Regions from separate parts of the Roseateles cavernae genome, predicted to be linked through region 1. Evidence: predicted binding sites of a transcription regulator. Region 1 holds the regulator's gene; each other region holds the start of a gene.
What was found. The regulator FNR, encoded in region 1, switches genes on or off when oxygen is low (the NO sensors DNR and NnrR bind a similar motif). The targets are predictions, from matches to a motif close to TTGATNNNNATCAA.

Region 1 (10,451 bases):
CATCAACACGACCAATAACGGGTTCCTGAACTTCAAGTCCGAGACCCCGTCGGGCTGGGGCTATGCCGTGTTCGGCAAGGTCATCGAAGGCAAGGAAGTCGTCGATGCGATCGAGAAGGTCAAGACCGGCCGCAGCGGTTTCCATGACGATGTACCGCTGGAAGATGTGGTGATCGAGCGCGCGGTTGAAATCGCCTGATATCGACACCCCGACCCTGATCGCGCCTCCCGAGTGGGGCGTGATCGACTTTCTGTCGGACCTGCATCTGGCGCCCGCCACGCCGCTGACGCTGGCTGCGCTGGAGCAGCACCTGGAGCGCACGCCGGCCAAGGCGGTGTTCCTGCTCGGCGATATCTTCGAGGTCTGGATCGGCGACGATGCCCGCTTCGAGGGTTTTGAAGCCGAGTGCACGGCCCTGCTGCAACGCGCCGGCCGGAAACGCAGGCTCTTCTTCATGGCCGGCAACCGCGACTTCCTGCTCGGCGAGGCGATGGCGCAAGATGCCGGCCTGCAGCTGCTGCCCGACCCGATCGCGCTCGAGGCCTTAGGGCAGCGCCTGCTGCTGAGCCATGGCGACGCGCTGTGCCTGGACGACCAAGACTACCAACACTTTCGCGCCCAGGTGCGCGGCGCGGACTGGCAGCGCGAATTCCTCGCCCAGCCGCTGCCGCAGCGCCGCGCGATCGCGCGCCAGATGCGCGAGGCCAGCGAGCTGAACAAACGCGGGCAAACACTCCAGAACTGGTCCGATCTCGATGCCGCCGCCTGCCGCGACTGGCTGCGGCAGGCCCGGTGCCAGGTCTTGCTGCATGGCCACACGCACCGCCCGGCCGTCCATGACCTGGGCGAAGGCCTGAGGCGATGGGTGCTGTCCGACTGGGATCTGGAGGCCGAACTCCCGCGCGCCGACGTGCTGCGCCTGGACGCCCAGGGCTTGCGGCGCATCGCCCTGCTCTGATGCTGGGGCGCCTGTGGTCGGCCTGGCAGGCCAGGCGGGAGGCGCAAACGCTGCGCGACTACGCCATCCCCGAGCCGCTGTGGCGCTTGACGCTGCTGCGCTACCCCTTCATCGCCGCCCGTTCCAGCGAGGAACTGGCCGAGCTGCGGCGCCTGTGTTCGCTGTTTCTGTCCGCCAAGGAATTCCACGGCGTCGACGGTTTCGAGGTCACCGATGAGGTCGCACTGGCCGTCGCGGCCCAGGCCTGCCTGCCGGTGCTGCGCCTGGGCCTGGCGGCCTATGACGGCTTTGTTGGCATCGTGATGCATGCGGGCGAGGTGGTCGCGCAGCGCGAATTCATCGACGAGGACGGCGTGGTCCACCGCTATGAGGAGGTGCTGGCCGGCGAGGCGATGGAGGGCGGCCCCTTGATGCTGGCCTGGAGCGAGGTCGACAGCGGCGACCCCGCCTCGGCCGAGCCGGACAGCATCTACAACGTCGTCATCCACGAGTTCGCCCATGTGCTGGACATGGGCGACGGCCTCGCCGACGGCGTGCCGCCGCTGGGCTCGGCGGCCGAGCGCGAACGCTGGCTGGATGTGATCGAGGCCGAGTGGCAAGGGTTCTGCGAGCAGGTCGACGCCGGGGCGCCGACCCTGATCGATCCCTATGGCGCCGAGAGCCTGGAGGAGTTCTTCGCGGTTGCGGCCGAGGCCTTCTTTGTCGCCCCGGCCGAACTGAAGTGGGAGCAGCCGGCGCTGTACGAACTACTGGCCGGCTACTTTAGGCAAGACCTGGCCCCGTAAAAAAAGGCCCCGAGGGGCCTTTGTCGATCAGCTGGCCGTCGCCGGCTCGGCCTTGGGTTTGTTGTCGCTGGCGCGCTTGAGCGGCTGGATGTCCAGCTGCACCGCGCCCGCCTCGTCGACATCGACACTCAGGCGGCCGCCGTCGACCAGGCGGCCGAACAGCAGCTCGTCGGCCAGGGCCCGGCGTATCGTGTCCTGGATCAGGCGCTGCATCGGCCGCGCGCCCATCAGCGGATCGAAGCCCTTCTTGCCCAGATGCTTGCGCAGCGCATCGCTGAAGGTGACCTCGACCTTCTTCTCCTGCAACTGGCTTTCCAGCTGCAGCAGGAACTTGTCGACCACCCGCAGGATGATCTCCTCGTCCAGCGCCCGGAAGGACACGATGGCGTCCAGCCGGTTGCGGAACTCGGGCGTGAACAGGCGCTTGATGTCGGCCATCTCGTCGCCCTGCTCGCGCGAGTTGGTGAAGCCGATGCTGGCCTTGTTCATCGTCTCGGCGCCCGCATTGGTCGTCATGATGATGATGATGTTGCGGAAGTCGGCCTTGCGTCCGTTGTTGTCGGTCAGCGAGCCATGGTCCATCACCTGCAGCAGCACGTTGAACACGTCCGGGTGCGCTTTCTCGATCTCGTCGAGCAAGAGCACCGCGTGCGGCTTCTTCGTGATCGCCTCGGTCAAGAGACCGCCCTGGTCGAAACCGACATAGCCCGGAGGCGCACCGATCAGGCGGCTGACCGCATGGCGCTCCATGTACTCGGACATATCGAAGCGGATCAGCTCGATGCCCAGGATATAGGCCAGCTGCTTGGCCACCTCGGTCTTGCCGACGCCGGTGGGGCCGCTGAACAGGAAGCTGCCGATCGGCTTGTCCGGCTTGCCCAGGCCCGAACGCGCCATCTTGATCGCGGCCGCCAGCGCATCGATGGCCGGCTCCTGGCCGAACACCACGCTGTTGAGGTCGCGGTCCAGGCTCTTGAGCTTGCCGCGGTCATCGCTGGACACCGAGGCCGGCGGGATGCGAGCGATCTTGGCGACGATGTCCTCGACTTCGTTGCGGGTGATGGTCTTCTTCTGCTTGCTCTTGGGCAGGATGCGCTGGGCGGCGCCGGCCTCGTCGATCACATCGATGGCCTTGTCCGGCAGATGGCGGTCGTTGATGTACTTGGCCGACAGCTCGGCCGCCGCCTGCAGCGCACCCAGCGCGTACTTGACGCTGTGGTGTTCCTCGAAGCGCGACTTCAGGCCCTTCAGGATCTCGACGGTCTGCTCGACCGAGGGCTCGACGACGTCGACCTTCTGGAAGCGCCTTGAGAGCGCCGCGTCCTTCTCGAAGATGCCGCGGTATTCGCTGAAGGTGGTCGCGCCTATGCACTTCATCGCGCCGGAGGACAAGGCGGGCTTGAGCAGATTGCTGGCGTCCAGCGTGCCGCCCGAGGCCGCACCGGCACCGATCAGGGTATGGATCTCGTCAATGAAAAGCACCGCATTGGGCTGGTCCTTGAGCTGCTTGAGCACCGCCTTCAGGCGTTGCTCGAAGTCGCCGCGGTACTTGGTGCCCGCCAGCAGCGCGCCCATGTCCAGCGAATAGACCACGCTGTCGGCCAGCACCTCGGGCACATCACCCTCGGTGATGCGCCAGGCCAGGCCCTCGGCGATGGCGGTCTTGCCGACACCGGCCTCGCCGACCAGCAGCGGGTTGTTCTTGCGCCGGCGGCACAGGATCTGCACGACGCGCTCGACCTCGTGCTCGCGGCCGATCAGCGGATCGATCTTGCCGTCCTTGGCCAGCTGGTTGAGGTTTTGCGTGAACTGCTCCAGGGGCGAGCCCTTGCCGCCGCCCTGCGCCTCGGCCTCTTCGCGCTCGCTCTCGCCGCCGCCGCTGCCCTCCTGGCCCTTCGGAGGCTCGGGCGGCTCGCTCTTCTTGATACCGTGGGCGATGTAGTTGACGACGTCCAGCCGGGTCACGCCCTGCTGGTGCAGGTAGTAGACGGCGTGCGAGTCCTTCTCGCCGAAGATCGCGACCAGCACATTCGCGCCGGTCACTTCCTTCTTGCCGCTGCCGGTGGACTGCACATGCATGATGGCGCGCTGGATCACGCGCTGGAAGCCCAGCGTGGGCTGGGTATCCACTTCCTCGCTGCCGCCCACCGTGGGCGTGTTTTCCTTGATGAACTGCGCCAGGCTCTTGCGCAAATCATCGATATTGGCCGAACAGGCCCGCAGCACCTCGGCCGCAGACGGGTTGTCCAGCAAGGCCATCAGCAGGTGTTCGACGGTGATGAATTCGTGACGCTGCTGACGCGCTTCGACAAACGCCATGTGCAGGCTGACTTCAAGCTCTTGCGCAATCATGCGGCCTCCATAATGCACTGCAGGGGATGGCCGGCTCGCCTTGCGGCGGCCAGCACCAACTCAACCTTGGTGGCCGCCACGTCCTTGGTGAACACACCGCAAACGCCCCGGCCCTCATGGTGGATTTTCAGCATGATTTGGGTTGCAGTATCCAAGTCATGGCGAAAAAACTCTTGTAGCACCATGACGACAAACTCCATGGGCGTGAAATCATCATTGAGCAGCAGCACCTGGTACAGGCGCGGCGGCTCGGTTTTCTGCGCCACCCGTTCCAGCGTGGTGGTGCCGTCCGCATCGTCGCGGCCGGGCCCGACGCCCGGGGTTTTCACCGGCGGTTCGGGGGGCTTGTTGGGTAGATCGGGCATGGGCTGATTCTATAGAGTGGGGCCGGAGCGCGCCGCTGCAAGGGGATCTTCCGTCAAGCATTCCACAAGCACTGCGGGATATGGGGGCGAGCTGCGCGCCTTTTCAACGCCCGAACCCACCCATCCGTACAACTACCCCCCGGGCAGGCCCTGAATTGACAGCCGGTGGACCGCGCTTTGAGAATCCCGCCGGTACAAAAACCAGTGGGGTGGAGACGGTTATGGCAGTAGGAACGGTGAAATGGTTCAACGACGCCAAGGGCTTCGGCTTTCTTGAACCGGAGGCGGGCGGCGAGGATGTATTCGCCCATTTTTCGGCCATCCAGATGGAAGGCTTTCGTACGCTGCGCCAGGGTGGCCGGGTCAGCTTTGATCTGGTGCAAGGCCCCAAGGGGCAACTGGCACAGAACATCCGCCCGCTGGACGAGGCCGAGCTGATGCAGGAAAGCGAGGCGCTGCGCGCCGCCTGAGGCGGCACGCAGCTCAGATCCGGCACCCTGCCGGATGGGAAGTTCTACATCTGGTCGATCATGACCTGGCCGAAACCGGAGCAGGAGACCTGGGTCGCGCCGTCCATCAGGCGGGCGAAGTCATAGGTGACCTTTTTGCTGGCGATGGCCTTTTCCAGCGAGCTGATGATCAGGTCGGCGGCGGCCGTCCAGCCCATATGGCGCAGCATCATCTCGGCCGACAGGATTTCGCTGCCCGGGTTGACATAGTCCTTGCCGGCATACTTCGGCGCGGTGCCATGGGTGGCTTCGAAGCAGGCCACCGAGTCCGACATATTGGCGCCGGGCGCGATGCCGATACCGCCGACCTGGGCGGCCAGCGCATCGGAGATGTAGTCGCCGTTGAGGTTCAGCGTCGCGACCACCGAGTACTCGGCCGGACGCAGCAGGATCTGCTGCAGGAAGGCGTCGGCGATCGAATCCTTGATCGTGATGTCCTTGCCGCTCTTCGGGCTCTTGAACTTGCACCAGGGGCCGCCGTCGATCAGCTCGGCGCCGAATTCCTTTTGCGCCAGGCTGTAGGCCCAGTCACGGAAGCCACCCTCGGTGTACTTCATGATATTGCCCTTGTGCACGATGGTGACGCTGGGCTTGTCGTTGTCGATCGCGTACTGGATGGCCTTGCGCACCAGGCGCTCGGTGCCTTCACGCGAAACCGGCTTGATGCCGATGCCCGAGGTATCGGGGAAGCGGATCTTCTTGACGCCCATCTCCTCCTGCAGGAACTTGATCAGCTTCCTGGCCTTGTCGCTCTCGGCCTCGTACTCGATGCCGGCGTAAATGTCTTCCGAGTTCTCGCGGAAGATCACCATATGGGTCTTCTCGGGCTCCTTCAGCGGCGAGGGCACGCCCTTGAAATACTGCACCGGACGCAGGCAGACATACAGGTCCAGTTCCTGGCGCAGCGCGACGTTCAGCGAACGGATGCCGCCGCCGACCGGCGTGGTCAGCGGCCCCTTGATCGAGACCACATACTCGCGCAGCACCTCCAGCGTCTCGGCCGGCAGCCAGACATCGGGGCCGTAGACCTGGGTGGCCTTCTCGCCGGCATAGATCTCCATCCAGTGGATCTTCTTCTGGCCGCCGTAGGCCTTGGCCACCGCCGCATCGACCACCTTGATCATCACCGGTGTGATGTCGAAACCGGTGCCATCGCCCTCGATGAAGGGAATGATGGGCTGATCGGGCACATTCAGGGAGAAGTCGGCGTTGACGGTGATCTTCTGCCCGCCCTCGGGCACCTTGATGTGTTGATACATGTGTGGTCTGCTCCGCGCAAAGCGCAAGGGGTGAAACGACTGAGGCGCCGATTCTATGCCGGCAAGTCCGGCGAAGGGCTCAAGTCTTATATAAGTGTTGGACTCAAAAAGCGCGACCACACCAGTCGGCGATCTGCACCCAGACCCCATGGCCCAGCGCGAAAACCGAGGCCGCCGCCAGACCCAGCCCGGCCAGCCGGATCGCCCAGACCAGGCCGCCCTCCCCGACCCCGAACAGGCGGCGCAGCAACGCCGGCCCGAGCACCAGACCCAGGCCGGAGCCGGCGGCGAACGCCGTCATCACCAGCGCCCCCTGCGCCGGCCCCGAGGCCAGCGCCGCCACCACCAGGGCCGACTGCAGCAGGCCGCAGGGCCAGGCCAGCCAGGCCAGGCCGCCCAGCAGCGCGCGGGTGGGCCGGGCCCCTCCCAGCACCGCCTGACCGGGCCGCAGCCCCGCCAGCGACACGCTGGTTTCGCGCGAGACCCGCTGGCCGAGGTTCTCCAGCCAGGCCGGCTGGCGCCCGCGCCACAGCAGATAAAGCCCCAGGCCCAGCGCCGCCATATGCACCATCAGCCACAGCGGCCGCAGCACCGCGGTGGCCTGGCCCAGCTGCGCGGCCCAGCCGACGCTGGCGGCCGCCAGCGCACCGCCGGCGGCGTAGCTGAGCCAGCGCCCGAGCTGGAACGAGGCCATCGCGCGCGGCGCGCCGCCGCTCAGGCCGGCGCAGGCCGCGCCGCACATCGCCAGGCAATGGGGGGAACCGGCCAGGCCCATCAGCAGGGCCGAGCCGGCAAGAGCTGCATCCATGCTCAGATGATCTTAGAAAAGCGCTCTCTTGTGCGATCGGCCTGCAGATAACGGTCGAACACCATCGCGACGGCCCGCACGAAGTACCAGCCCAGCGCCGTCACCTCGATCGCGTCCGGCGTGATCGTGACCATGCCGGCCTGCTGCAGCGGAGCCAGCCGCTCCAGCTCGGGCCGGAAGTACTCGCCCACCTTGATCAGATGGGCCAGCTCGATCGACTCGAATTCGACCCGGCCCTGGCACATCAGCGCCATGATCATCGCGCGGCGCAGCAGGTCGTCGCGCGTCAGCGCCAGGCCGCGCACCACCGGCAACTGGCCCTGGCGCAGCGCGTCGTAGTACTCGGGCAAGGTCTTGGCGTTCTGGCTGTAGGTGGCACCGACCCGGCCGATGGCCGAGACGCCCAGCCCGATCAGGTCGCAGTCGGCCTGGGTGCTGTAGCCCTGGAAATTGCGGTGCAGGCGCCCCTGGCGCTTGGCCACCGCCAGCGAGTCGGTCGGCAAGGCGAAATGATCCATGCCGATATAGCTGTAGCCCTGGGCAATGAAACCGCTGATCGCCCCCGAGAGCATGTGCAGCTTGTCGGCGGCCGGCGGCAACTGGGTGATGTCGATGCGGCGCTGCGGCTTGAAGCGCTGCGGCAGATGGGCATAGCCGTAGAGCGCGATGCGGTCGGGCCGCAGCGCCGCGACCTGGGCGACGGTGCGGGCAAAAGACTCGGGGGTCTGCAGCGGCAGGCCGTAGATCAGGTCGACATTGGTCGACTCGAAGCCCAGCGCGCGGGCCTGGCTCATCAGGCTGGCCACGCTGTCAAAGCTCTGGATGCGGTGCACCGCCTTCTGCACCTCGGCATCGAAGTCCTGCACGCCGAAGCTCAGCCGGTTGAAGCCCAGGCTGCGCAGATGCGTCAGGCGCTGCTCGGTGACGGTGCGCGGGTCGACTTCGATCGAGATCTCGGCGCCGGCCGCCAGCTTGAAGCGGCTGCGCAGGTCCAGCATCAGCTGGCTCAGCTCGGCATCGCTCAGAAAGGTCGGCGAGCCGCCCCCCAGATGCAGCTGCGACACGGTCTGTGCACGGCCCAGATGGGCCAGTGTCAGGTCCATCTCGGTGTTCAGGGCCTGCAGATACTCGCCGGCGCGCTCATGGTGGCGGGTGATGACCTTGTTGCAGGCGCAGTAGTAGCAGACCGATTCGCAGAACGGCACATGCACATAGACCGACAGCGGCGTGCCGCCGCCGACCAGCGAGCCGCTGGCGCGCTGGGCCAACGCCTGTTCGTACTGGGCCACCGTGAAGGCCTCGACGAAACGGTCGGCGGTCGGGTAGGAGGTGTAGCGCGGGCCGGCCACGTCGTAGCGACGCAGCAGTTCTTCGCTGATTCCGAGAGCTGTGGCGGTGGTGCTGTTTGGCATGTCCGCCACTGTGCCAAGCCTAGCTGGCGGGCAATTGACCTGCATCAAGCTTGCTGCGTATGGCCCCGACAACAATCACGGCAACCTTGAGGAACATCATGCTGACACCCCTCCACTCTTCGCCCAAGCCGGACACTGGCACGGAAGGCGGCGGCCCCGGACAGACCATAATGCGCGGCATGAGCACCGCACCCGCCATCAAGATCGAGCCCTTCAAGGTCGCCTGCTCCAGCTGCAATCTGCGCGAGCTGTGCCTGCCGGTGGGCCTGTCCAAGCCCGATCTGGAGCAGCTCGACAGCCTGGTGGCGACGCGCCGTCAGGTCGCGCGCGGCGACACCTTGTTCCGCACCGGCGATGCCTTCCAGTCGCTCTATGCGGTGCGCACCGGCTTCTTCAAGACCTGCGTGTCGTCCGAGGACGGCCGCGACCAGGTCACCGGCTTCCAGATGGCCGGCGAGCTGCTGGGGCTGGACGGCATCAGCAATGACCGCCACAGCTGCGATGCGGTGGCGCTGGAAGACTCCCAGGTCTGCGTGATCCCCTATGAGCAGCTCGAGGAGCTGTCGCGCGAATTCACCGATCTGCAGCACCAGTTCCACAAGATCATGAGCCGCGAGATCGTGCGCGACCATGGCGTGATGCTGCTGCTGGGCAGCATGCGGGCCGAGGAGCGCCTGGCCGCCTTTCTGCTGAACCTGACCCAGCGCCTGCAGGCGCGCGGCTTCTCGGCCTCCAGCCTGGTGCTGCGCATGACGCGCGAGGAAATCGGCAGCTATCTGGGCCTGAAGCTGGAGACCGTGTCGCGCACCTTCTCCAAGTTCCAGGAAGAGGGCCTGCTGGACGTCAAGCAGCGCCAGATCCAGATCCTCGACCAGGCCGGCCTGCAGCGCCTGGTGAACAGCAGCAACTGCTGATTCAGCGCGAAGAAGCCGGCGGCAAGCCGGCCAGCCACAGGCTCAACGCCGAGCTCAGCCCGGTCACGATCCAGAAGCCCAGAAAGCCCAGCGTGTAGATGCTGGTGCTGGACAGTGCGCTGGCCTCGGCCAGCGCGGCCGGATCAAGCAGGCTGAAGACCAGCACCTCCAGCACCCCCGCCATCAGGAACGAGGGCCACAGAATGGCCATGACCAGGCGCGAGCGCCGTGATGGCTCGTCCATCAGCGTCCCCCGGTGGCCGCATGGTTGCGGGCCTTCATCGCCGGGGTCTGCGCCGAACTCGGCGCCGCATCGCTGCCGGCGCTGGCCTGGGCCGGCACCACCTCGATCACCGGGTCCGGGTGGGTGATCGCCAGCGCCAGCGTCACAAAGGAGGCGACCACCACCACGCTGGGGCCGCCGATCACCAGCCACATCATCGATTCGCGCCACCAGGGTCGGTTCGGCGCGCTGCTTGCTTGCGGTTCACTCATATTTGCTCCTGCGGGACGCCGCCACGCTCAGCGCGGCACGACAAAGGTTGACTTCTCGCTCAAGGCGTAGGCGGACTGCTCGTCCGTCCCGGCCTCGCGCTCGATCGCGAAACGGATCTCATGGGCGCCGCTGCCGGCCTGGGCCGCGCTCTGCGGCGGCACCCGCAAGGCCACCGAGACCCAGCGGGCCTCGGCCGGCCCGACCTCCAGCCGCACCGGCTGCGCGGTGGCCAGCCCGGGCAGGCCCTCGGCCGCGATGCGGTAGTGCTGCACGGCCTCGGTGGTGTTCATGATCTGCAGCCGGTAGACGTTCTCGATGAAGCCGTCGTCGACCAGGCGCGCCAGCGCGCCGCGATCACGCACCACATCGACCTTGAAGGGCGCGCGCAGCGCCAGGCTGGCGAACAGGCCGGCGGTGATCAGCAGCAGCACCGCGCCATAGATCAACACCCGCGGCCGGAAGATGCGCAGCAGCCTTTCGCCGCGGCTCAGATGCTGGGACAGGCCGTTCTCGGTGTCGTAGCGGATCAGGCCGCGCGGATAGTTCATCTTGTCCATCACGCTGTCGCAGACATCGATGCAGGCGGCGCAGC
Region 2 (10,451 bases), on a different contig from region 1:
TGTCGGCCTGCTGGACCCGCAGATCGGCGACGAGTACGAGCTGGAGTGGGTGGACATCGCCGACCCCGATGCCGACCCGGTGGTGGTGGTGGGCCAGCCCGGCGGCGTCAGCCTGGGTTTTGCTGCCGGCCCGACCCACCAGGCGCTGAGCCAGGGCTGTGCCCGCATGAGCCGCGGCGAGGGCATCTGGCATGCCGCCGGCAAGCTCTACATCGTCGATACCGCGGCCGGCGTCGACCGCAACAACCGGCCCGGCCAGGGCGAGGGTGCGGTCTGGGAGCTGAGCCTGGCGACGATGCGGCTGCGCGCGATCTTTGTCAGCGGCGACGCCAGCGTCGGCAACAACCCGGACAACGTCACCGTCAGCCCGCGCGGCGGCATCCTGCTGTGCGAGGACGGCGGCGCCTCGGCCGATGGCTATGGCAGCGGCTCGCGCCTCTTGGGCCTGAGCCCGGCCGGCGCGGCCTATATCTTCTGCAAGAACCATCTGCTGCTGGAGGCCGGCCCGCTGCAGGCCGCCGGCAAGCAGGTGGCTGCGGGCAGCTATCTGGACTCGGAATTCTGCGGCGCCTGCTTCGACCCCAGCGGCCGGCTGCTCTTCGTCAATCTGCAGCGACCCGGCCTGACCGTCGCGATCGCCGGCCCCTGGATGCGCGGCAATCTCTAGGCCTGTGCCTGGGCGACCGGCAGCGTCAGCGTGAACACCGAGCCCGCGCCGGGCTGGCTGCTGACGCTGACCGCACCGCCCATCTGCTCGATCAGCAGCTTGACGATGCTCAGTCCCAGGCCGGTGCCGCTCAGATGGGCGGTGGCCGGCAGGCGCTTGAAGGGCTGGAACAGCTGGGCCTGCTCGGCCGCGTCCAGACCCTGGCCCTGATCCTCGATCGCGATCCGCACCTCGCCGTCCCGAACCTCGGTGCGCACCCGCACGCGGCCGCCACGCCGGTTGTATTTGCAGGCATTGCTGAGCAGATTGGCCAGCACCTGGCCGAGCCGCTGCTCGTCGGCCAGCACGCTCAGCGAGGCCGGCGGCGCCTCCAGCGCCAGCTGGATGTCATGCGCCTGCACCTCGCTGGCGACCAGCGCGGCGGCGCTGGCCAGCACCGGCGCCAGCGGCGTGGGCCGGCGCTCGACGCTGAAATGGCCCGAGTCGATGCTGCTGATGTCCAGCACATCGTCGACCAGGCGCAGCAGATGGCGGCCGGCGCCGCCGATCAGCTGGACGCGGCGCTGCTGGTTCGGGCTCAGCGCGTCGGCCCGGTCCAGCAGCATCAGCTCCGAGAAGCCCAGCACCGCGTTCAGCGGCGTGCGCAGCTCATGGCTCAGCCGCGACAGAAATTCCATGCGGGCGGCCGCGCTGCGCTCGGCGGCGGCGATCTCCAGCTCCAGCTGCGCCTGGTGGACCCGGTCGCTGACATCCTTGATCACGCCCACCATGCGCTGCTCGCCGCGGGCGGCGCCGGCCAGCATCAGGCCGCTGACCTCGACATGGCGCAGCGTCCCGGCCCCGCCCTCCGGGCCGACCCGGATGCGGAAGTGGTGCCGGAAAGACGGCGCGGCCGCGCAGAGGGTCTGGTCCAGCAGCTGCTGCAGCGCCGAGGCGTCGTCCGGCTCGACCCGGGCCCGCAGCTGCGCGCGCGCCAGGCTCAGGCCCTCCGGGCCGCAGGCCAGGCCGTAGACGGCGCAGGCACGGGCGTCCAGCAGCACATGGTCGTCGCGCTGCTGCCACTCGAACAGGCCCAGGCCATCGCTTTGCGCCGCCAGCGACCAGCGCTGATTGGCCGCCTCCAGCGCGGTCTCGTAGCGGGCCTGGCGGCGGAGCCCGCTGCGCGCCAGCGCGTAGGCCGTCAGGGTCAGCAGCAGCGCGGTCAGGCCAATGGCCAGGGCCAGGGCGAGGTAGGTGCTGCGCGAGGCCTCACCGAGGGCCTGGCTGAACTGGCGCTCCAGCCCCAGCAGCTCGTTGTCCAGTTCCTCGATCGCGAACAGCAGCAGCGCGATACGCGCCAGGCGATCCTCGCCCGGCGGGCCGGGCTGGGTGTGCAGCTGCTGCAGCTGCTCGCTCATGGCCTGCAGCCGGAAGATATGGGCATCGCCGCGCTCCCAGGCCTGCACCGACGGCCGCATCAGATCGCTGCGGCCGGCCCAGCGGTACAGCCGCATCATGCCGGGAATGTCGTCGGCGGCATTGCCGCCGCGCTCGAAGGCCGCCGTCGCCAGGCGCAGATCGGGCGCGGGCTTGTCCAGCTCCAGCCGGGCGGCGCGGTCGCCCAGCGGCACTTGCAGGGCCTGCTGGAAACGCTGCAGCTGCGCCGGCGCGCCGCTGGCGGCATAGGCGCGCAGATGCTTGACGGCCTGGGCGCGTGCCTTCGACCACTGGCTCTCGCCGCCCACATAGGCGCGCGTGGCCGACAGCACATAAAAGCCCAGCAGGCACAGCGCCAGCATCAGCGCGTTGCCGATCAGCAGCGGTGTCAGCACCAGGGCATAGGACAGGCGGCGCTTGCGCGGGACGGGCGCCGCCGGCTCGATCAGGGTCATGGCGCTCCCGTGTGTTGCCACGCTGGTCTTGTCGGGCCGCACTGCGGCCCGTATCGAGTTGTAGGCGACAGTATGCCGGCCCGGCTAAAGCCGCAGGCAGCGAAATATTCGGCGCCAGGGGTCAAGCCGGCGTCAGCCAGCGCGGCGACACTGGGATTTCCGCTGTCCAGCAAGGCCTGCCATGCCGATTCAAGACCTGTACCGCCAGAAGCTCCGTAGCGCCGAAGAGGCGCTCGATCAGCTCCGCAACGGCGACTCCATCATCGTGCCGACCGGCGTCGGCGAGCCGCCGGCCCTGCTGACGGCGCTGTCCGAGCAGCGCCGGCGCTTTCGCGACATCAAGGTGGCGCAGATCCTGCCGGTGCGCAAGTTCGGCTATTTCGATCCCGAGACGACCGAGCATGTGCGCCATCTGGCCTTTTTCTACGGCGCCGCCTCGCGCGCCGGCGGCCAGGCCGGCTGGATCGACTTCATCCCCAGCTATTTCTCCGAGATGCCGGCGCTGATCGCGCGCGGCCTGATCCCGGCCGATGTGGTGTTTGCGCTGGCCTCGCCGATGGATGCGCATGGCTATTTCGCGCTGAGCCTGGGGGCCGACTACACGATGGCCGCGCTGGCCAAGGCCCGCGCGGTGGTGCTCGAGGTCAACCCCCTTGTGCCCTTTGCCTTCGGCGCCTGCCATGTGCACATCTCCCAGGTCAGCGCCCTGGTCGAGAGCGGCGAGCCGGTGCTGGAGGTGGGCCTGCCCAAGATCGGGCCGGTGCAGCAGGCGATCGGCAAATACGTGGCCGAGATGATCGAGGACGGCTCGACCCTGCAGATCGGCTATGGCGGCATTCCCGATGCGGTGGTGATGCAACTGACCGACAAGCGCGAGCTGGGCGTGCACACCGAGATGATTGGCGACGGCATCATGAGCCTGGTCGAGGCCGGCGTCGTCACCAACAGCCGCAAGAACTATCTGCCCGGCAAGATGGTCGCGACCTTCGCGCTGGGCTCGCAAAAGCTCTACCGCTTCATGGACCGCAACCCGGGCCTGGAGATGCACCCGGTGGACTTCACCAACGATCCCTATCTGGCCGGCCGCAACGACAAGCTGGTGGCCATCAACGCGACCCTGCAGATCGACCTGCTGGGCCAGTGCGGCTCGGAGAGCCTGGCCCATCTGCCCTACTCGGGCACCGGCGGCCAGGTCGATTTCGTGCGCGCCGCGAACCGCTCGCAGGGCGGCAAGGCCTTCATCGTGCTGCCGTCCACCGCCAAGGACGACAGCATCAGCCGCATCATGCCGACCCTGAGCCCCGGCACCCATGTCACGACCGGCAAGAACGACATCAACTATGTGGTCAGCGAGTACGGCGTGGCCCAGCTGCGCGGCAAGAGCGGCAAGCAGCGCGCGCTGGAGATGATCGCCATCGCCCACCCCGACTTCCGCGCCGAGCTGCGCGAGGGGGCCAGGCGGCTGAACCTGCTCTGACGAGCAGGTCCTGGCCCGGCCTCAGCGTGCCCGGCGCCGGCCCACGACGCCCAGACCCAGCAGGCCGGCCAGCATCAGGGCCAGGCTGCCGGGTTCGGGCACCACGGCCGCCTGGCTCACGCCGTTCAGGCGCAGCTGCCAGAAGCTGCCCTTCTGGTCGTTCTTGTTGATGTCGTAGCCGGGCTGGTTCCAGTCGGCGATCGCGATCGGCGTCTGCCCATCGAACTCGAAGCCATCGCTGAGGTGCTGGCCGAGCGGGTTGTTGGGGCTGGCGCCCAGCGTCAGCCGGTAGTGGCCGGCGGCCAGCTGGGGCAGGCCGAGGCCGGCATCGAAATAGCCGCCGCCAAGGCTGTCGCCGCCATCGTCGATCAGCTGCAGCAGCGCATGGCCGCCGTCGAACAGCGCCAGCAGCGGATCGAAGTTCAGACCGTCCTGCCAGGAATCGGTCCACAGCTGCACCTGGGCCGCGCTGTCCAGGCTGAAGTCGATGTGCACGACATCGGTGTTGTAGCGCAGCTGGCCGGAGAAGCTGTAGTCGGCGGCCTGGGCGCCAAGGCTGGTGGCGGCGGCGAACAGCAGGCCCGCGAGGCGGGGGCGAAGCATGGCATGGGTCATCAGGGAGGCTCCGGTGGGCGTGTTCGGGTGATCGTGGGAGGGCTCAGGGGGCCAGCAGCGGAGGATGGGCCGGCGGCAGGGTCTGGGCCGAGGGGCTCAGGCGATTGCTGCCCTGCTGCACCTCGAAGGCGGCGGCGAAGGTTTCGTTGTTGCTGGGGCTGGCCACCGTGTCCACATACCACCATTCGCAGACCGCGCGCTGCGGCGTCAGGTCGAGCAACATATAGCCGCGCCGGTGCAGATTGATGTACTTGAAGTGCGGGTTGACCGAGCGCAGGAAGCCGGCAATGGCGCCGTTGCCGTCGGTGTCAATGCCCGGCGAGCTGACCGAGGTGCCGACGAACTCGACCGCGCGCGAGCCCTCGCCGGTGACCGGGTTGTAGCCGCCGCCGGCCGGGTTGGGGTTGTTCGGGTCCTGGGTCAGATCGGCGGCCCAGGAGCTGTGGATGTCGCCGGTCAGCACCACGACGTTGTCGACCGGCGCGTGCTGAGCATCGCCCTTGAGGACCGCGTAGATGCGCTCGCGTGCCGGCTGGTAGCCGTCCCACTGGTCGGCGTTCAGGAACACGCCGCCGCCGGCAGCATTGGTGGCCGCGACGCCCTTGAGCTGGGCGAACATCACGCCCTGGCCCAGCAGCTTCCAGCGCGCCGGCGTGCTGCGCAGCCGGGCGCTCAGCCACTGCTCCTGCTCGCTGCCCAGCAGGCTGCGGCCGGGATCGGTGAAGGCACCGGCTTGCACAAAACCCGGGCCCAGCGGCGTTGCGACGGTGGCGGCCAGCTGCTGCGAGCGGCCGCTCAGCCGCTGCTCCAGCATCACCAGCTCGGCCAGGTCACCGTAGGCAAACAGGCGGTTGTTCTTGCGCAGATTGCTGGCATCGACCGGGCGCACCGGCATCCATTCGTAGTAGGCCTGCAGCGCGGCGGCCACACGCGCCTCCCAGTCGCCCTCGGTCGCGGCTTGATGGTTTTGCGCGCCGGTCTTGTAGGCGTCGTTGGCGCTCTCGTGGTCATCCCAGATCGCCAGCAGCGGATGCTGGCGGTGCATGGCCTGGGAGTCGGCATCGCGCTTGTACTGCGCGTGGCGCTGGCGGTAGTCGCTCAGGCTGACGATCTCGTGGGCCGGCTCGGTTTGGCGCAGCGAGCCGTACTGGCCGTTGCCGTACTCGTAGAGATAGTCGCCCAGATGCATGACCAGATCGAGGTCGGCACGCTGGGCGATGCGGGCGTAGGCATTGAAATAGCCGTAGGCATGGTTGGAACAGCTGACGACGGCCATGCGCAGGCGCTGGGTCGGGCCGACCGGCAAGGTCTTGGTGCGGCCCACCGGGCTGGCCACGCCCTCGGCCGTGAACTGGTAGTAGTAGGTCGTGCCCGGCTGCAGACCCAGGGCATCGACCTTGACGGTGTAGTCGCGGCCCGGATGGGTCTTGCTGCTGCCGCGCTTGACGATGTTGAGCAGGCCGGGGTCGGTGGCGACGACATAGGCGACCGACACCGAGGGCTTGGCGCTGGCCGGGCTGACGCGGGTCCACAGGATGACGCGGTCGCTGAGCGGATCGCCGCTGGCCACGCCATGCTGGAACACCGCCGGCGCGGCGGCGAAGGAGAGCTGCGGGGCGGTGGCCACCAGGGCGACCGTGGTCGCGCCGGAACGCTTGAAGAACTCGCGGCGGTTGCTGCCGGTCTGCGGCGGCTTGACTTGATTCGGGCGTCCCATCGACAGGTCCTTGGTTGGCGGCGGTCCATGGAAGCTGGCCGCTCGGCTGCCAAGCAGTCTGGCGTCGATGTTTGACAGGCGTGCCGGTGGCTGGCGCCGCCGCACTGAGCCGTTCGGCCCATGGGTGGCTACAGAAACTCCGCCCGGATATCCACCGTCGAGCGCTTGCCCACCTGGGCGAAGTGCTCGTCCAGCCAGGCCTGGGCCTGGACGCGGCCGGCATCGCGCAGCTCGCACAGATAGGGCCAGGCGGTGTCCAGCTTGCTGACCACGCCCTGGGCCGCCATCAGCTCGTCGCAGCGGATCGAGTGGATGCGCATCAGGCGGGCGTCCTCGGGCGCGAGCTTGCCGCGATCGATCAGGCCGGTGACGAAGGCGATCGCGCGCATCTCGCGCATCAGCGAGGAGTTGAAGCTGATCTCGTTGACGCGGTTGGCGATCTCGGTGGCGCTGCGCGGCACGCCGCGGCGCAGCACCGGGTTGACGTGGACGATCAGCACATCGGCGCTGTCGCTGTCGTAGATCAGCGGGAAGATCGCCGGGTTGCCCATATAGCCGCCGTCCCAGAAATACTCGCCGTTGATCTCGACCGCCTGGAACAGCGTCGGCAGGCAGGCGCTGGCCAGCACCGCGTCCGGGGTGATCTGCGCGCCGCTGAAGACGCGGATCTTGCCGGTCTCGACATTGGTGGCGCTCAGGAACAGCTTCAGCGGCGATGCGCGCCGCAGCGCCTCGAAGTCGACCTGGGCCTGGACGATGTCGCGCAGCGGGTTCAGGTTCAGCGGGTTGAGCTGGTAGGGCGAGAACAGCTGGGTCAGCGCGGCCGTCCATTGATGCATGGGCGAAAGCTCGGGCGGCACGGCCTGCTGCAAGCCATGCATGAAGGCGTCCAGCCACGGCGCCTGCCAGCTCGCTGGCGCCCGCCCGGCCGCCGCGACGGCGTGCCACAAATCCTCCAGCGCCTGACGCGCCCCATCGGCGCCGCCGCGCCGCAGGCCATCGGCCAGTGCCACCGCATTGAGGCTGCCGGCGCTGGTGGCGCTGAGCGCCTCCAGGCGCAGCCGGCCGTCGGCCAGCAGGCAATCGAGCACGCCCCAGGTGAAGGCGCCATGCGAGCCGCCGCCCTGCAGGGCGAGGTTGATGGCTTTCTGGGGGCTCGTTCGCGGCATGGCAGCCACAGTATGCCCCCCAGGCTTGAGGTATCGCCACCGTGACGCCATGGCGCTACATTGGCTTGGCAGACAACCCGAGAGAGGCGAGCCGGCATGCAAGCAAATCAATGGTTGATGACGGGTGCCGCGTTCGCGGCGTGGACGGTGCTGCTGCTGGGCGCGGTCTGGTGGTGGGCCACTCGCCAGCTGCGGGCCGCGGCGGCCCGGCTCGACAAGGTCGACAAGGCCCGCCAGTTCGCGGCCCAGCAGGCGGCCCAGGCGCGCAAGCAGATCGAGGGCCTGCAGCAGGAGCTGGCCGGTCTGCGTCTGGCGGCCCAGGCGCACGGCAAGGGCAATGGCCACGCTGTCGCCGCTGCGCCGCCGGCACCGCGCGATGACCTGCTGCTGCCGCGTGCGGCGCCGGCGCGCGGCGCCGAGCCGCCGTCCGACGGATTTGCCGATACCCAGATCCTGCGGCCGAATCAGCGCTGAGGCGTGCTGCGGGGCATCGACGGTCGGGACCGTCTATCCGCCCGGCTTTTGTCGCTGATCAATAGCGATCAACGCAAATGCGATTCTTTCGCATTTAAAATGCAGAGCCTGTGCATCGTTCAGATGCGCGCATCGCTCCCGTATCCCCTGCTGCATGAGCTTCACTCCCGCCCCCACGCTTGCCGACGCCAAGATCGGCCAATCCCACCGTGTCGAGGCCTTGCAGGCGCCGACCCATGCGCCGGAATGGCAGGGCTGGCTTGAGGAGCTGGGCTTTGTCGGCGGTGAGCATGTCAGCGTGCTCGCGCGAGCCCTGCCGGGCGGCGATCCCTTGGTGGTGAGGATAGGCCAGTCGACCTTTGCGCTGCGCCGCGCCGAGGCTGCCTGCGTGCAGTTGCAGCGAGGCCGGCATGACTGAGGCCCGGATCCATGTGCATCCGGCCGGGCCGCTGCTGGCCCTGGTCGGCAATCCCAATTGCGGCAAGACCGCGCTGTTCAACCGCCTGACCGGCAGCCGCCAGAAGGTGGCCAACTACGCCGGCGTCACCGTCGAGCGCAAGGAAGGCCGGCTCAAGACCGCTGCCGGCAAGGTCTTGCGCCTGCTGGACCTGCCCGGCACCTACAGCCTCTACCCGCGTTCGCCGGACGAGCGCGTCACCTGCGATGTGCTGGCCGGCCGCGCCCGGGGCGAGAAGCGGCCGGACCTGGTGGTCTGCGTGCTGGACGCGACCAATCTGCGCCGCAATCTGCGCTTGGTGCTGGCGGTGCAGCGCCAGGGCGTGCCGGTGGTGGTCGCGCTGAATATGGCCGACCTGGCCGCCCGGCGCGGCCTGCAGATCGATACCGAAGCGCTGGCGCAAGCGCTCGGCGTGCCGGTGGTGCGCACCGTCGCCACCCAGGGCCAGGGCCTGGATGAGCTGCGCGCGCTGCTCGATGAGCGAGCGGCCTGGGCGATGCCGTCGCCGACCGCGCCCGCTGCGGAATCGGGCGACCAGCAGCGCGTGAATGCCATCCTGAAGACGCTGGGCCTGGACGCGCAGACACCCGAGTTGCCCAGCGACCGTATCGACCGCTTCGTGCTGCATCCGCTGCTGGGGCCGCTGCTGCTGGCGCTGCTGCTGTTCCTGCTGTTCCAGGCGGTGTTCGCCTGGGCCGAGTGGCCGATGAACCAGATCGAGGCGGCCGCCGGCTGGCTGGGCGAGCGGGCCGGCGCGCTGCTGCCCGAGGGCTGGGTGCGCAGCCTGGTGGCCGATGGCCTGATCGCCGGCGTCGGCGGGGTGCTGGTGTTCCTGCCGCAGATCCTGATCCTGTTCTTCTTCATCCTGATCCTCGAGGAGTCCGGCTACCTGCCGCGCGCGGCCTTCCTGCTGGACCGGCTGATGGGCGGCGTCGGGCTGTCGGGCCGCAGCTTCATCCCGCTGCTGTCCAGCTTTGCCTGCGCCATCCCCGGCATCATGGCGACGCGTTCGATCGCCAATCCGCGCGACCGTCTGGTCACCATCATGATCGCGCCGCTGATGACCTGCTCGGCGCGGCTGCCGGTCTATGCGCTCTTGATCGGCGCCTTTGTGCCGCGGCGCGAGCTGTGGGGCGGCTGGATCGATCTGCAGGGCCTGGTGCTGTTCGTTCTTTATGCAGCCGGCATCGTCGGGGCGATGGCGGTGGCCTGGGTCCTGAAGCGCTTCGCCAGCGGCCGCCAGGTGCGCCCGCTGATGATGGAACTGCCCAGCTACCACTGGCCCCATCCGCGCAATATCGCGCTGGGCCTGTGGCAGCGCGTGGTGATCTTTCTTCGCCGGGTCGGCGGCGTGATCCTGACGATGACACTGTTGCTGTGGCTGCTGTCCAGCTTCCCCGGCGCGCCCGAGGGCGCGACGCAGCCGCCGATCTACTACAGCGTCGCCGGCTGGATCGGCCAGGGACTGGCATGGCTGTTCGAGCCGATCGGCTTCAACTGGCAGATCAGCCTGGCCCTGGTGCCGGGCATGGCCGCGCGCGAGATCGCGATCAGCGCGCTGGGCACGGTCTACGCCTTGTCGGCCGGCGCCGAGGATGCGGCGCAGGCCCTGACCCCGCTGATCGCGCAAAGCTGGGGCTTGCCGACCGCGTTCTCGCTGCTGGCCTGGTTCGTGTTTGCGCCGCAATGCCTGTCGACCCTGGCCGCCGTCAAGCGCGAGACCGGCGGCTACCGCATGCCGGCCATCATGCTGGGCTATCTGTTCGCGCTGGCCTATGCGGCGTCATGGCTGACCTTCCATGCCAGCCGCTGGCTGTTGGGCTGACCGGCCGATCCGACACTGAGGCATCATCGCTGCCATGCAGTTCGAACATGCCAGCGACCAGGCGCAGTACCGCCGCCCCACGCACCGCGCCGGGGTCGAGCTCTATCACGCCTCCATCCTGAGCCATCGCTTCGATCCGCACACCCATGAGGCCTTCGGCCTCGGCGCGATCACGGCCG
Region 3 (10,451 bases), on a different contig from region 1:
CGAGCGCTGGGCCCAGGACTGAGCGGTCTGCACGAGCAGCGCGCGAGGAATGAATACTGTATATTTAAACAGTATTCATTCCTCGCGCCATGGACCTGAACCGCAAAATCGCCATCCTTGCCGACGCTGCCAAATACGACGCTTCCTGCGCCTCCAGCGGCAGCGACTCGCGCGACTCGCTGGGTGGGCGCGGCATCGGCTCGACCGAGGGCATGGGCATCTGCCACAGCTATGCGCCGGACGGTCGCTGCATCTCCTTGCTGAAGCTGCTGCTGACCAATCACTGCCAGTACGACTGCCTGTATTGCGTCAACCGCTCGTCCAGCAATGTGGCGCGGGCGCGCTTCCGGGTCGAGGAGGTGGTGGACCTGACGCTGGACTTCTACCGCCGCAACTGCATCGAAGGGCTGTTCCTGTCCAGCGGCATCATCAAGAGCCCGGACCACACGATGGAGCAGGTGGTCGAGGTGGCTCGCCGGCTGCGAGAGGCCCATGACTTCCGCGGCTATATCCACCTGAAGACCATCCCCGATGCCAGCGCCGAACTGCTGGCGCGCGCCGGCCGCTATGCGGACCGGCTCAGCATCAATATCGAGATGCCCACCGAGCAGGGCTTGCAGGCCCTGGCGCCCGAGAAGAACGGCGGCGCGATCCGCCGTTCGATGGGTCGGCTGAAGCTGCATATCGATCAGGCGCGGGAGGAGGGCGGCAAGCCGGCGCCGGTACGCGCGCTGCCGGGCGCCGCGCCGCGTGCGGCCACCCCGCCGCGCTTTGCGCCGGCCGGCCAGAGCACGCAGATGATTGTCGGCGCCGATGCCAGCGACGACCGCAGCATCCTGGCCAGCAGTGCGGCGCTGTACGGCCAGTACCGGATGCGGCGCGTCTACTACTCGGCCTTCAGCCCGATTCCCGACGCCGCGCGGGCCCTGCCGCTGAGCGCGCCGCCGTTGATGCGCGAGCACCGGCTCTACCAGGCCGACTGGCTGATGCGCTTCTACGGCTTCGAGCATCGAGAAATAGTCGCGGCCGATGACGGGCTGCTGCGCCTGGATGTCGATCCCAAGCTGGCCTGGGCGCAGGCGCATCCGGAGCGCTTTCCGGTCGACCTGAACGTCGCGCCGCGCGAGCTGTTGCTGCGGGTGCCGGGCCTGGGCGTCGGCTCGGTGGACAAGCTGCTGCAGGCGCGCCGCGTGCGGCGGCTGCGCGCCGAGGATCTGAGGGCGTTGCGGCTGTCGCCGGGCAAGGTGCTGCCCTTTGTCTGCGTGGACGGTCACAAGCCCGGTGCGCCGGCGCGGCCGGCGCCGCGCCAGCAGGCCTTGTTCGCATGATCGTCAGCCTTCAGGGGCCGACCGATATCGACGGTTTCAGGCGCGCGGCGCGCCAGCTGTTGACGCGCTGTGTTGCCCCCGATCAGCTGGTCTGGCGGACCGAGCACGGCACACAAGGGCTGTGGGCGGATGAGGTGGTCATCATCGACGACGCTCCCGCGAAGCCTTTCGGCGTGCCGGCCTGGATGGCGCCGCTGTGCGAGTCCGCGCTGCTGCATCGCGACCCGGGCCGCTTTCATCTGCTCTACAGGCTGCTGTGGCGGCTCGTGAATGAGCGCGACGAGGTCTTGCGGCGGGACGAGCTCGACCCGGATCGCCGTGCCGCCGCCCAGCTGGCGCGCGAGGTGGGGCGCGAGATCCACAAGATGCGCGCCTTTGTGCGCTTCTTCCCGCATGGCGAGGGCGAGGCGCTGCGTCATATCGCCTGGTTCGAGCCCGAGCACCATGTGGTCGAGGCCAATGCCCCGTTCTTCGTGCGCCGCTTCGCGCAGATGCGCTGGGCCATCTTCACGCCTGAGCGCTCGATCGAATGGGACGGCGAGCGCCTGCACACCGGCCCCGGCGTGGACCGTGGCGGCCTGCCGCCGGTCGATCCGGGCGCGGCGCTATGGCTGACCTATTACGAGAACATCTTCAACCCGGCCCGGCTCAAGCTCGCGATGATGACCAAGGAGATGCCGCGCCGCTACTGGAAGAACCTGCCCGAGGCGGCGCTGATCGCCCCGCTGGCCGCCGCAGCGCAGGCGCGCAGCGAGGCCATGGTGGAGGCTCAGCCGACGCCGGCGCGGCGCATCAAGCCGATGCGCCGCCCTTGAGCGCCTGCAAGCTGCCGTAATCGGAATCCGGCAGGCGCGGCCGGTCAGCCTCTTCGGCCGCCAGCGGCTGGACCTCGACCAGGCTGGCCTGGCAGCGCCGGGTCAGCTGCTGGTAGGTCTGGGTGCCCTCCAGCTTCCAGCGCATCTCGTCCTCGCTCAGCGGCCGCATCACCTTGGCCGGCAGTCCGGCGATCAGCGACTTCTCCGGCAGCTTGAGCCCGGCGCGCACAAAAGCGCAGGCCGCGACGATGCTCCAGGCCCCGACCTCGGCCTCGTCCATCACCACCGCGTTCATGCCGACCAGCGCGTCATGCCGCACCATGCAGCCATGCAGCACCGCGCCATGGCCGATATGGCCGTTGGCCTCGACGACGGTCTCCGACTTCGGGAAGCCGTGGATCACGCAAGTGTCCTGAACATTGGCGCCTTCCATCAGCACGATGCGGCCGAAGTCGCCGCGCAGCGAGGCGCAGGGGCCGATATAGCAGCCGGGTCCGACGATCACATCGCCGATCAGCACGGCCGTCGGGTGGACATGGGCGCTGGGATGGACGACCGGGGTGACGCCGTCGATGGCATAGCAGGGCATGGGATCTGTCTCCGGGCAGTGGTTCGGGTGAGTTCGGGATAACCCTTGAATCTTGGGCTTGCGCCAAATCAAGTCGCACCTTACGATCTACCGACCGGTCGGTCAAGAGTGTTTGACCGACAGCGATGGAGTGAGACCAACACGATGACAGCCACCACCGAGGCCTTGCTGCTGATCAGCCAAGAGGGCGCCGTGCGCACCCTGACGCTGAATCGCCCTGCGGCGCTGAATGCGTTCACCACCGCGCTGCTGGTGCAGCTGCGCCAGGCCCTGGAGGCCGCCGCCGAGGACGGCACGGTGCGCTGCGTCGTGATCACCGGTGCGGGGCGCGGTTTCAGCGCCGGCCAGGATCTGTCCGACCCGCTGATCAAGCCGCCGCTGGAGCCCGGAGAGACGCCCAAGGACATCGGTCATCTGCTCGACAACTACTACATCCCGCTGGCGCTGCGCCTGCGCAGCATGCCGATTCCGGTGATCGCTGCGGTCAACGGCGTCGCGGCCGGCGCCGGCGCCAGCCTGGCGCTGAGCTGCGATCTGGTGCTGGCGGCCGAGGGCGCGAGCTTCATCCAGGCTTTCTCGAAGATCGGCCTGGTGCCCGACTGCGGCGGCACCTGGCTGCTGCCGCGCCTGGTCGGCCGCGCCAAGGCGCTGGAGCTGGCGCTGCTGGGCGACAAGCTGCCGGCTGCGCAGGCCGTGGCCATGGGCCTGATCTACCGCGCCGTGCCCGATGCCGAGCTGGCTGCCACGGCCCAGGCGCTGGCGCAGAAGCTGGCGCAGATGCCGGTCAAGGCCCTGGCCGCGACGCGCCGGGCCCTGGACGACAGCCTGCTGATGGACTACGAGTCGGCCTTGAAGAACGAGTCGCAGCTGCAGAGCCGGCTGGGCTTCAGCCCCGACTATCTGGAAGGCACGGCCGCCTTTCTGCAAAAGCGCAAGCCCACGTTCACGGACCGCTGACAGCCCATGGATGCCCAACAAATTGCCGAAGCCGTCCGCGACGCGATGTTCGCGAACGACCGCGCCAGCAAGGCGCTCGGGATGGAGATCCTGTCCATCGCTCCCGGCCGCGCCACGCTGGCCATGACGGTGCGCGAGGACATGCTCAACGGCTTTGAGATCTGCCACGGCGGCCTGATCACCACCTTGGCCGACTCGACCTTTGCCTTCGCCTGCAACTCGCACAACGAGCTCACCGTGGCCTCGGGATTCAGCGTCGACATCGTCGCGCCCGGCAAGCTGGGCGACCGGCTGACCGCCGTCGGCGAGGAAGTGCATCTGGCCGGGCGCACCGGCGTCTACGACATCACCGTGCGCAACCAGCGCGAGGAACTGGTGGCCGTGTTTCGCGGCAAGTCCTACCGGATCAAGGGCAAGCCCATCGTTCAAGGAGTTTCTGAATGACCGTCAAAACGCCCGCCCCCGGCGATCTGGAGCCTATCGAGCGCGCCAGCCTGGATGAGCTGCAGGCCCTGCAGCTGCAGCGCCTGAAGTGGAGCCTGCAGCATGCCTACGAGAACGTGCCGCATTACAAGGCCGCCTTCGATGCCCAGGGTGTGCATCCCTCGGATCTGAAGACCCTGGCCGATATCGCCAAGTTCCCGTTCACGACCAAGAAGGACCTGCGCGACAACTACCCCTTCGGCATGTTCGCGGTGCCGCGCCAGCAGGTCTCGCGCATCCATGCCTCGTCGGGCACGACCGGCAAGCCCACCGTGGTCGGCTACACCGCCAAGGACATCGATACCTGGGCGAATCTGGTGGCCCGCTCGATCCGCGCCTCGGGCGGCCGGCCCGGCGACATCATCCATATCGCCTATGGCTACGGCCTGTTCACCGGCGGCCTGGGCGCGCATTACGGCGCCGAGCGCGCCGGCTGCACGGTGATCCCGATGTCCGGCGGCCAGACCGAGAAGCAGGTCCAGCTGATCCAGGACTTCCGGCCCGACATCATCATGGTCACGCCCAGCTATATGCAGGTGATCATCGAGGAGTTCAATCGCCAGGGCCTGGACGCGCGCGAGTCCTCGCTGAAGGTCGGCATCTTCGGCGCCGAGCCCTGGACCGAGGCGATGCGCCGCGAGATCGAGGCCAAGGCCGGCATCGACGCGGTCGACATCTACGGCCTGTCCGAGGTGATGGGGCCAGGTGTTGCCAACGAGTGCATCGAGTCCAAGGACGGCCCGGTGATCTGGGAAGACCATTTCTATCCCGAGATCATCAACCCCGAGACCGGCGAGCCGGTGGCGGACGGCGAGGAGGGCGAGCTGGTCTTCACCTCGCTCTCGAAGGAAGCCCTGCCCATCATCCGCTACCGCACTCGCGACCTGACGCGCCTGCTGCCACCGACCTCGCGCAGCATGCGCCGCATGGGCAAGATCGTCGGCCGCAGCGATGACATGCTGATCATCCGCGGCGTCAATCTGTTCCCGACCCAGATCGAGGAGCTGGTGCTGCAGGAGGCCCAGCTGAGCGGCCAGTACCAGATCGTCGTCAGCCGCGAAGGCCTGCTCGATGCGGTCGAGGTGCGCTGCGAGCTGCAGCAGGCGGCGGTCGGCGCGGCCGATGTCGGCGCCATTGCCAAATCGCTGCAGCACCGCATCAAGACCCTGATCGGCGTCAGCACCAAGGTGCATATCGGCGCCCCCGATTCGATCGAACGCACGCTGGTGGGCAAGGCCCGCCGCGTGATCGACCAGCGTCCGAAGTAAGGAGCTTTCATATGTATACCCAAGCCATGAGCGTCGGCCCGCAGGACGCGCCGAGCAGCAAGATCAAGAGCGCCGAGGAGATGCAGCGCGAGGCGGCCTTCGAGGCCCGCATTGAAGCCGGCGACTTCATCGAGGCCAAGGACTGGATGCCGGACCACTACCGCAAGACCCTGGTGCGCCAGATCAGCCAGCATGCGCACAGCGAGATCGTCGGCATGCTGCCCGAGGGCAACTGGATCACGCGGGCACCGACCCTGAAGCGCAAGGCGATCCTGCTGGCCAAGGTGCAGGACGAGGCCGGCCACGGCCTGTATCTGTACTCGGCCGCCGAGACCCTGGGCACCAGCCGCGACCAGATGCTGGACGCGCTGCACAGCGGCAAGGCCAAGTACAGCTCGATCTTCAACTACCCCACCGTGACCTGGGCCGATATCGGCGTGATCGGCTGGCTGGTCGACGGCGCGGCCATCATGAACCAGGTGCCGCTGTGCCGCTGCTCCTATGCGCCCTATGCGCGGGCGATGATACGTGTCTGCCGCGAGGAGAGTTTCCACCAGCGCCAGGGCTACGAGAGCCTGCTGGTGATCATGCGCGAGGGCACGGCGGCGCAGAAGGCCATGGTGCAGGACGCGGTGAACCGCTGGTGGTGGCCCTCGCTGATGATGTTCGGCCCGGCCGACAAGGACTCGCCGAACTCCGAGCAGTCGATCCGCTGGGGCATCAAGCGCATCACCAATGACCAGCTGCGCCAGAAGTTTGTCGACGCCACGGTGCCGCAGGCCGACATCCTCGGCGTGACCCTGCCCGACCCCGACCTGAAATGGAATGCCGAGCGCGGCGAACACGACTTCGGCGCGATCGACTGGGCCGAGTTCTGGCGTGTCGTCAACGGCGACGGCCCGATGAACCGCGAGCGCCTGGGCGCCCGCGTCAAGGCCTGGGACGACGGCGCCTGGGTGCGCGAGGCCGCGCTGGCCCATGCGCGCAAGCAAGCAACCAAGGAACAAGCAGCATGACTAGCAATACCTCGACCCAGAACGAATGGCCGCTGTGGGAAGTCTTCGTGCGCAACAAGGCGGGCCTGGACCACAAGCATTGCGGCAGCCTGCATGCGGCCGACGCCAAGATGGCGCTGCAGATGGCGCGTGACGTCTACACCCGGCGCCAGGAAGGCACCAGCATCTGGGTGGTGCTGTCCAGCCAGATCGTCGCCAGCGACCCGGGCGAGAAGGGCATGTACTTCGATCCGATGGAAGACAAGGTGTACCGCCACCCGACCTTCTACGAGCTGCCCGAATCCCTGAACCATATGTAATGTCATGACGACCCCCACGTTCACTTCGTTCACTGCCCCCCGAGGGGGCGCAGGCCTCCCTTGGGGCGGCCCGGCGGGAGTCCTGGCATGAGCCAACAGTCAATCAATGTGGGCGCGAGCCCCGAAGTCCAGTACCTGCTGCGCCTCGGCGACAGCTGCCTGGTGCTGGCCCAGCGCATCTCCGAATGGTGCGGCCACGCGCCCATCCTGGAAGAGGATCTGGCCTTGTCGAATATGGCGCTGGACCTCCTGGGCCAGGCCCGCGGCCTGCTGACCCATGCCGCCAAGCTCGACGGCCAGGGCCATGACGAGGACCAGCTGGCCTTTCTGCGCGACGAGCGCCAGTACCTGAACCCGGTGCTGATGGAGCTGCCGCGCGGTGACTTCGCCTACACCCAGCTGCGCAATTTCGCGGTCGCGACCTGGCTGCTGCTGCTGTGGCAGCGCCTGCAGAGCTCCAGCGATGCCGAGCTGGCGGCGATCGCCGGCAAGGCCGTCAAGGAAGCCGCTTATCACCAGCAGCATGCTGCCGACTGGGTCGTGCGCCTGGGCGACGGCAGCGAGGAGTCCGCCGCCCGCATGCAGGCCGCACTGGCCAGCCTCTGGCCCTACTTCAACGAACTGTTCGACAGCGATGCGGTCGACACCGCCGCGGCCGCGCAAGGCCTGGGTCCCGCCTGGTCCGAACTGAAGCCCGCATGGCAGGCCCAGATGGCCGAAGTGCTGGCCGATGCAGGCCTGGCTTGCCCCAAGGACAGCCCCTATCAGAGCCAGGGCCGTCGCGGCATCCACAGCGAGCATATGGGCCATATGCTGGCAACCCTGCAGTATCTGCAGCGTGCCTACCCCGGAGGCCGGTGGTGATGAACCAGGCCAGCGCGCACGGCCCCGCTTGCGGCCGGCTGGAAGCCGCCTGGGAGGTGCTGCGCCAGGTCCCGGACCCCGAGGTGCCGGTGATCAGTCTGTGCGAGCTGGGCATCGTGCGCGATCTGAAGGAAACCGCCGGTGGCCTGGAGGTGGTGCTGACGCCCACCTACTCGGGCTGCCCGGCCACCGAGCTGATTCAGGACGATGTGCGTGCCGCGCTGGCCGCCTTCGGCGAGATCGAGATCACGATGCAGCGCGCCCCGGCCTGGACCACCGACTGGATCAGCGACGCGGGCCGCGAGAAGCTGCGCGCCTATGGCATTGCCCCGCCGGGGCCGGTCGCGGCGGGCCAGGGCCAGCCGATCCGGCTGGTGCATCGCGCCTCGCTGACCAAGCTGGCCTGCCCACGCTGCGGCAGCGAGCAGACCGAAAAACTCTCGGCCTTCGGCTCCACCGCCTGCAAGGCGCTGTACCGCTGCATGGCCTGCCGCGAACCCTTTGAGCACTTCAAACCGCTATGAGCCTCCACTTCCATCCGCTGCGCGTGCGCGAGGTCCGGCCCGATACCGAGGAGGCCGTGATCGTCAGTTTCGAGGTGCCCGCCGAACTGAGCGAGACCTTCCGTTTCACCCAGGGGCAATACCTGACCCTGCGCCACGAGGTGGCCGGCCAAGACCTGCGCCGCTCCTACTCGATCTGCGCCGGCGTCGATGATGGCGAGCTGCGCGTCGGCGTTCGCAAGGTCGAGGGTGGCGTGTTTTCGTCCTGGGTGCACCAGGCCTTGAAGGCCGGCGACGAGATCCAGGTCTTTCCGCCGCAGGGTCGCTTTTTTGCGCCGCTGGACGCGGCCGCGCGCCGCCACTATGTCGGCATCGCGGCCGGCTCGGGCATCACGCCCATCCTGTCCATCATGAAGACGGTGCTGGCGCGCGAGCCGCTGTCGCGCTTCACGCTGATCTACGGCAACCGCCGCCAGGCCTCGACGATGTTCAAGGAAGAGATCGAGGACCTGAAGAACCAGTACCTGACCCGGCTGTCGCTGCACCATGTGTTCTCGCGCGAAGCGGTCGATTCGCCGCTGATGGCCGGCCGCATGGACCGCGCCAAGATCGCCGAGTTCCTGCAGACCCTGGTGCCGGCCGCCGGCATCGACCAGGTCTTCGTCTGCGGCCCCTTCCAGATGAATGACGAGGTCGAGGCGGCGCTGCTCGGTGCCGGCGTGCCCGAGGAGCGCATCCATATCGAGCGCTTCGGCACGGTCGAGATGCAGACCGGCAAGCCGGCGCCGCACGAGGTGCGCGAGGGCGATGCCGACAGCGCCCGCGTCACGGTGATACGCGACGGCGTCAGCCGGGAGATCGAGTTCAGCAAGACCGACCCCAGCATCCTGGATGCTGCGGCCCGCGCCGGCATGGATGTGCCGTTCTCGTGCAAGAGCGGGGTCTGCTCGACCTGCCGCTGCAAGCTGATCGAGGGTGAGGTGCGCATGGACAAGAATTTCGCGCTCGACAAGAAAGAGCTGGCGGCCGGCTTTATCCTCAGCTGCCAAGCCCATGCGCTGACGCCGCGCGTGGTGATCTCATTCGACGAAAGATAAGCACTCCATGGCCCGAGGCAGAGCCCCAGGTTTCGAATCCACCCGCGAGGAAATCCTCGCCGCCGCCGCGCGGCTGTTCGCGCGCAAGGGCTATCCCGGCACCTCGATGAACGAGGTGGCCGAGGCCTGCGAGGTCTCCAAGCCGACGCTCTACCACTATGTGCGCGACAAGCATGAACTCCTGATGCAAATCTGCGAGAGCCATGTGCAGAGCCTGGCCGGTCTGGTCGAGGAGGTGCGCGCGCAAGACCTGGCCCCCGAGCCGCATCTGCGCGCGCTGATCGCGCGCTTTGTGCGCGAGTATGGCGAGGCGCAGCACCAGCACCGGGTACTGACCGAGGACGTGAAATTCCTCGACGACGCCGACCGCGAGCGCCTGCTGCTGGTCGAGCGCCAGGTGGTGGCGGCCTTTGCCGAGGCGGTGGCCGCAGTTCGCCCGGAGCTGCAGGCCGCGCGCCTGCACAAGCCGCTGACCATGCTGCTGTTTGGCATGATCAACTGGACCTTCACCTGGCTGCGGCCCGATGGTGAGTTGAGTTACGAATCGGTGGCGCCTATGGTGGCCGATCTGTTCTTTGGTGGACTGGGCGCGGTGCAGGCCAGCAAGCCGGCCGCTCTTGTTGAGTAGTTGAGTCAGTGCAAAACAAACCCTTGGAGACGATGACGATGAAGCGCAACCACATGATCAAGAACCTGGTGGCCCTGGCCGCTGCCGCCGTGGCCTTTGCCGCGCAGGCCGACATCAATGTCGGCGTGACGGTGTCGGCCACCGGCGCCGCCGCGTCGCTGGGCATCCCGGAGAAGAACACCATCACGCTGATGCCCACCACCATCGCGGGCCAGAAGATCAACTACATCGTGCTGGACGACTCCTCCGACACCACGGCGGCGGTCTCCAACACCCGCAAGCTGATCACCGAGCACAAGGTCGATGTGGTGGTGGGTTCCACCGTGACGCCGAACTCGCTGGCGATGATCGACGCCGTCTCCGAGGCCAGCACGCCGATGATCTCGATGGCCGCCTCGGCCCGCATCGTCGAGCCGATGGACGCGAAGAAGAAGTGGGTCTTCAAGACGCCGCAGAACGACATCATGATGGCCCTGGCCATCGTCCAGCACATGGTGGACAACGGCGCCAAGACCGCCGCCTACATCGGTTTTGCCGATGCCTATGGCGAAGGCTGGTACCAGGAGTTCGCCAAGATCGCTGCGGTCAAGGGCCTGAAGATCGT

Region 2: the regulator FNR is predicted to act here: its motif matches at 8,039-8,052, upstream of ABGI63_RS01475 (FeoA family protein).
Region 3: the regulator FNR is predicted to act here: its motif matches at 2,791-2,804, upstream of ABGI63_RS15165 (phenylacetic acid degradation protein PaaY).

The regions. Positions count from the first base shown of each region.
Region 1 is NZ_JBDPLH010000012.1:51,728-62,178, reverse strand. It holds gene ABGI63_RS23075 (peptidylprolyl isomerase) at 1-199, shown strand, start outside; gene ABGI63_RS23070 (UDP-2,3-diacylglucosamine diphosphatase) at 186-959, shown strand; gene ABGI63_RS23065 (M90 family metallopeptidase) at 959-1,744, shown strand; gene clpA (ATP-dependent Clp protease ATP-binding subunit ClpA) at 1,772-4,096, opposite strand; gene clpS (ATP-dependent Clp protease adapter ClpS) at 4,093-4,461, opposite strand; gene ABGI63_RS23050 (cold-shock protein) at 4,683-4,931, shown strand; gene icd (NADP-dependent isocitrate dehydrogenase) at 4,976-6,229, opposite strand; gene ABGI63_RS23040 (sulfite exporter TauE/SafE family protein) at 6,333-7,037, opposite strand; gene hemN (oxygen-independent coproporphyrinogen III oxidase) at 7,040-8,449, opposite strand; gene fnr (fumarate/nitrate reduction transcriptional regulator Fnr) at 8,629-9,363, shown strand; gene ABGI63_RS23025 (hypothetical protein) at 9,365-9,607, opposite strand; gene ABGI63_RS23020 (hypothetical protein) at 9,607-9,858, opposite strand; gene ccoG (cytochrome c oxidase accessory protein CcoG) at 9,886-10,451, opposite strand, start outside.
Region 2 is NZ_JBDPLH010000001.1:306,279-316,729, reverse strand. It holds gene ABGI63_RS01510 (PhoX family protein) at 1-667, shown strand, start outside; gene ABGI63_RS01505 (sensor histidine kinase) at 664-2,538, opposite strand; gene ABGI63_RS01500 (acetyl-CoA hydrolase/transferase family protein) at 2,720-4,015, shown strand; gene ABGI63_RS01495 (DVUA0089 family protein) at 4,037-4,618, opposite strand; gene ABGI63_RS01490 (alkaline phosphatase D family protein) at 4,674-6,347, opposite strand; gene ABGI63_RS01485 (patatin-like phospholipase family protein) at 6,476-7,516, opposite strand; gene ABGI63_RS01480 (hypothetical protein) at 7,613-7,990, shown strand; gene ABGI63_RS01475 (FeoA family protein) at 8,145-8,408, shown strand; gene feoB (ferrous iron transporter B) at 8,401-10,272, shown strand; gene ABGI63_RS01465 (AraC family transcriptional regulator) at 10,307-10,451, shown strand, end outside.
Region 3 is NZ_JBDPLH010000005.1:29,802-40,252, reverse strand. It holds gene ABGI63_RS15180 (YbdK family carboxylate-amine ligase) at 1-22, shown strand, start outside; gene ABGI63_RS15175 (putative DNA modification/repair radical SAM protein) at 90-1,328, shown strand; gene ABGI63_RS15170 (TIGR03915 family putative DNA repair protein) at 1,325-2,143, shown strand; gene ABGI63_RS15165 (phenylacetic acid degradation protein PaaY) at 2,121-2,732, opposite strand; gene ABGI63_RS15160 (enoyl-CoA hydratase-related protein) at 2,877-3,689, shown strand; gene paaI (hydroxyphenylacetyl-CoA thioesterase PaaI) at 3,696-4,133, shown strand; gene paaK (phenylacetate--CoA ligase PaaK) at 4,130-5,440, shown strand; gene paaA (1,2-phenylacetyl-CoA epoxidase subunit PaaA) at 5,452-6,456, shown strand; gene paaB (1,2-phenylacetyl-CoA epoxidase subunit PaaB) at 6,453-6,755, shown strand; gene paaC (1,2-phenylacetyl-CoA epoxidase subunit PaaC) at 6,843-7,619, shown strand; gene paaD (1,2-phenylacetyl-CoA epoxidase subunit PaaD) at 7,619-8,143, shown strand; gene paaE (1,2-phenylacetyl-CoA epoxidase subunit PaaE) at 8,140-9,219, shown strand; gene ABGI63_RS15120 (TetR/AcrR family transcriptional regulator) at 9,227-9,847, shown strand; gene ABGI63_RS15115 (ABC transporter substrate-binding protein) at 9,886-10,451, shown strand, end outside.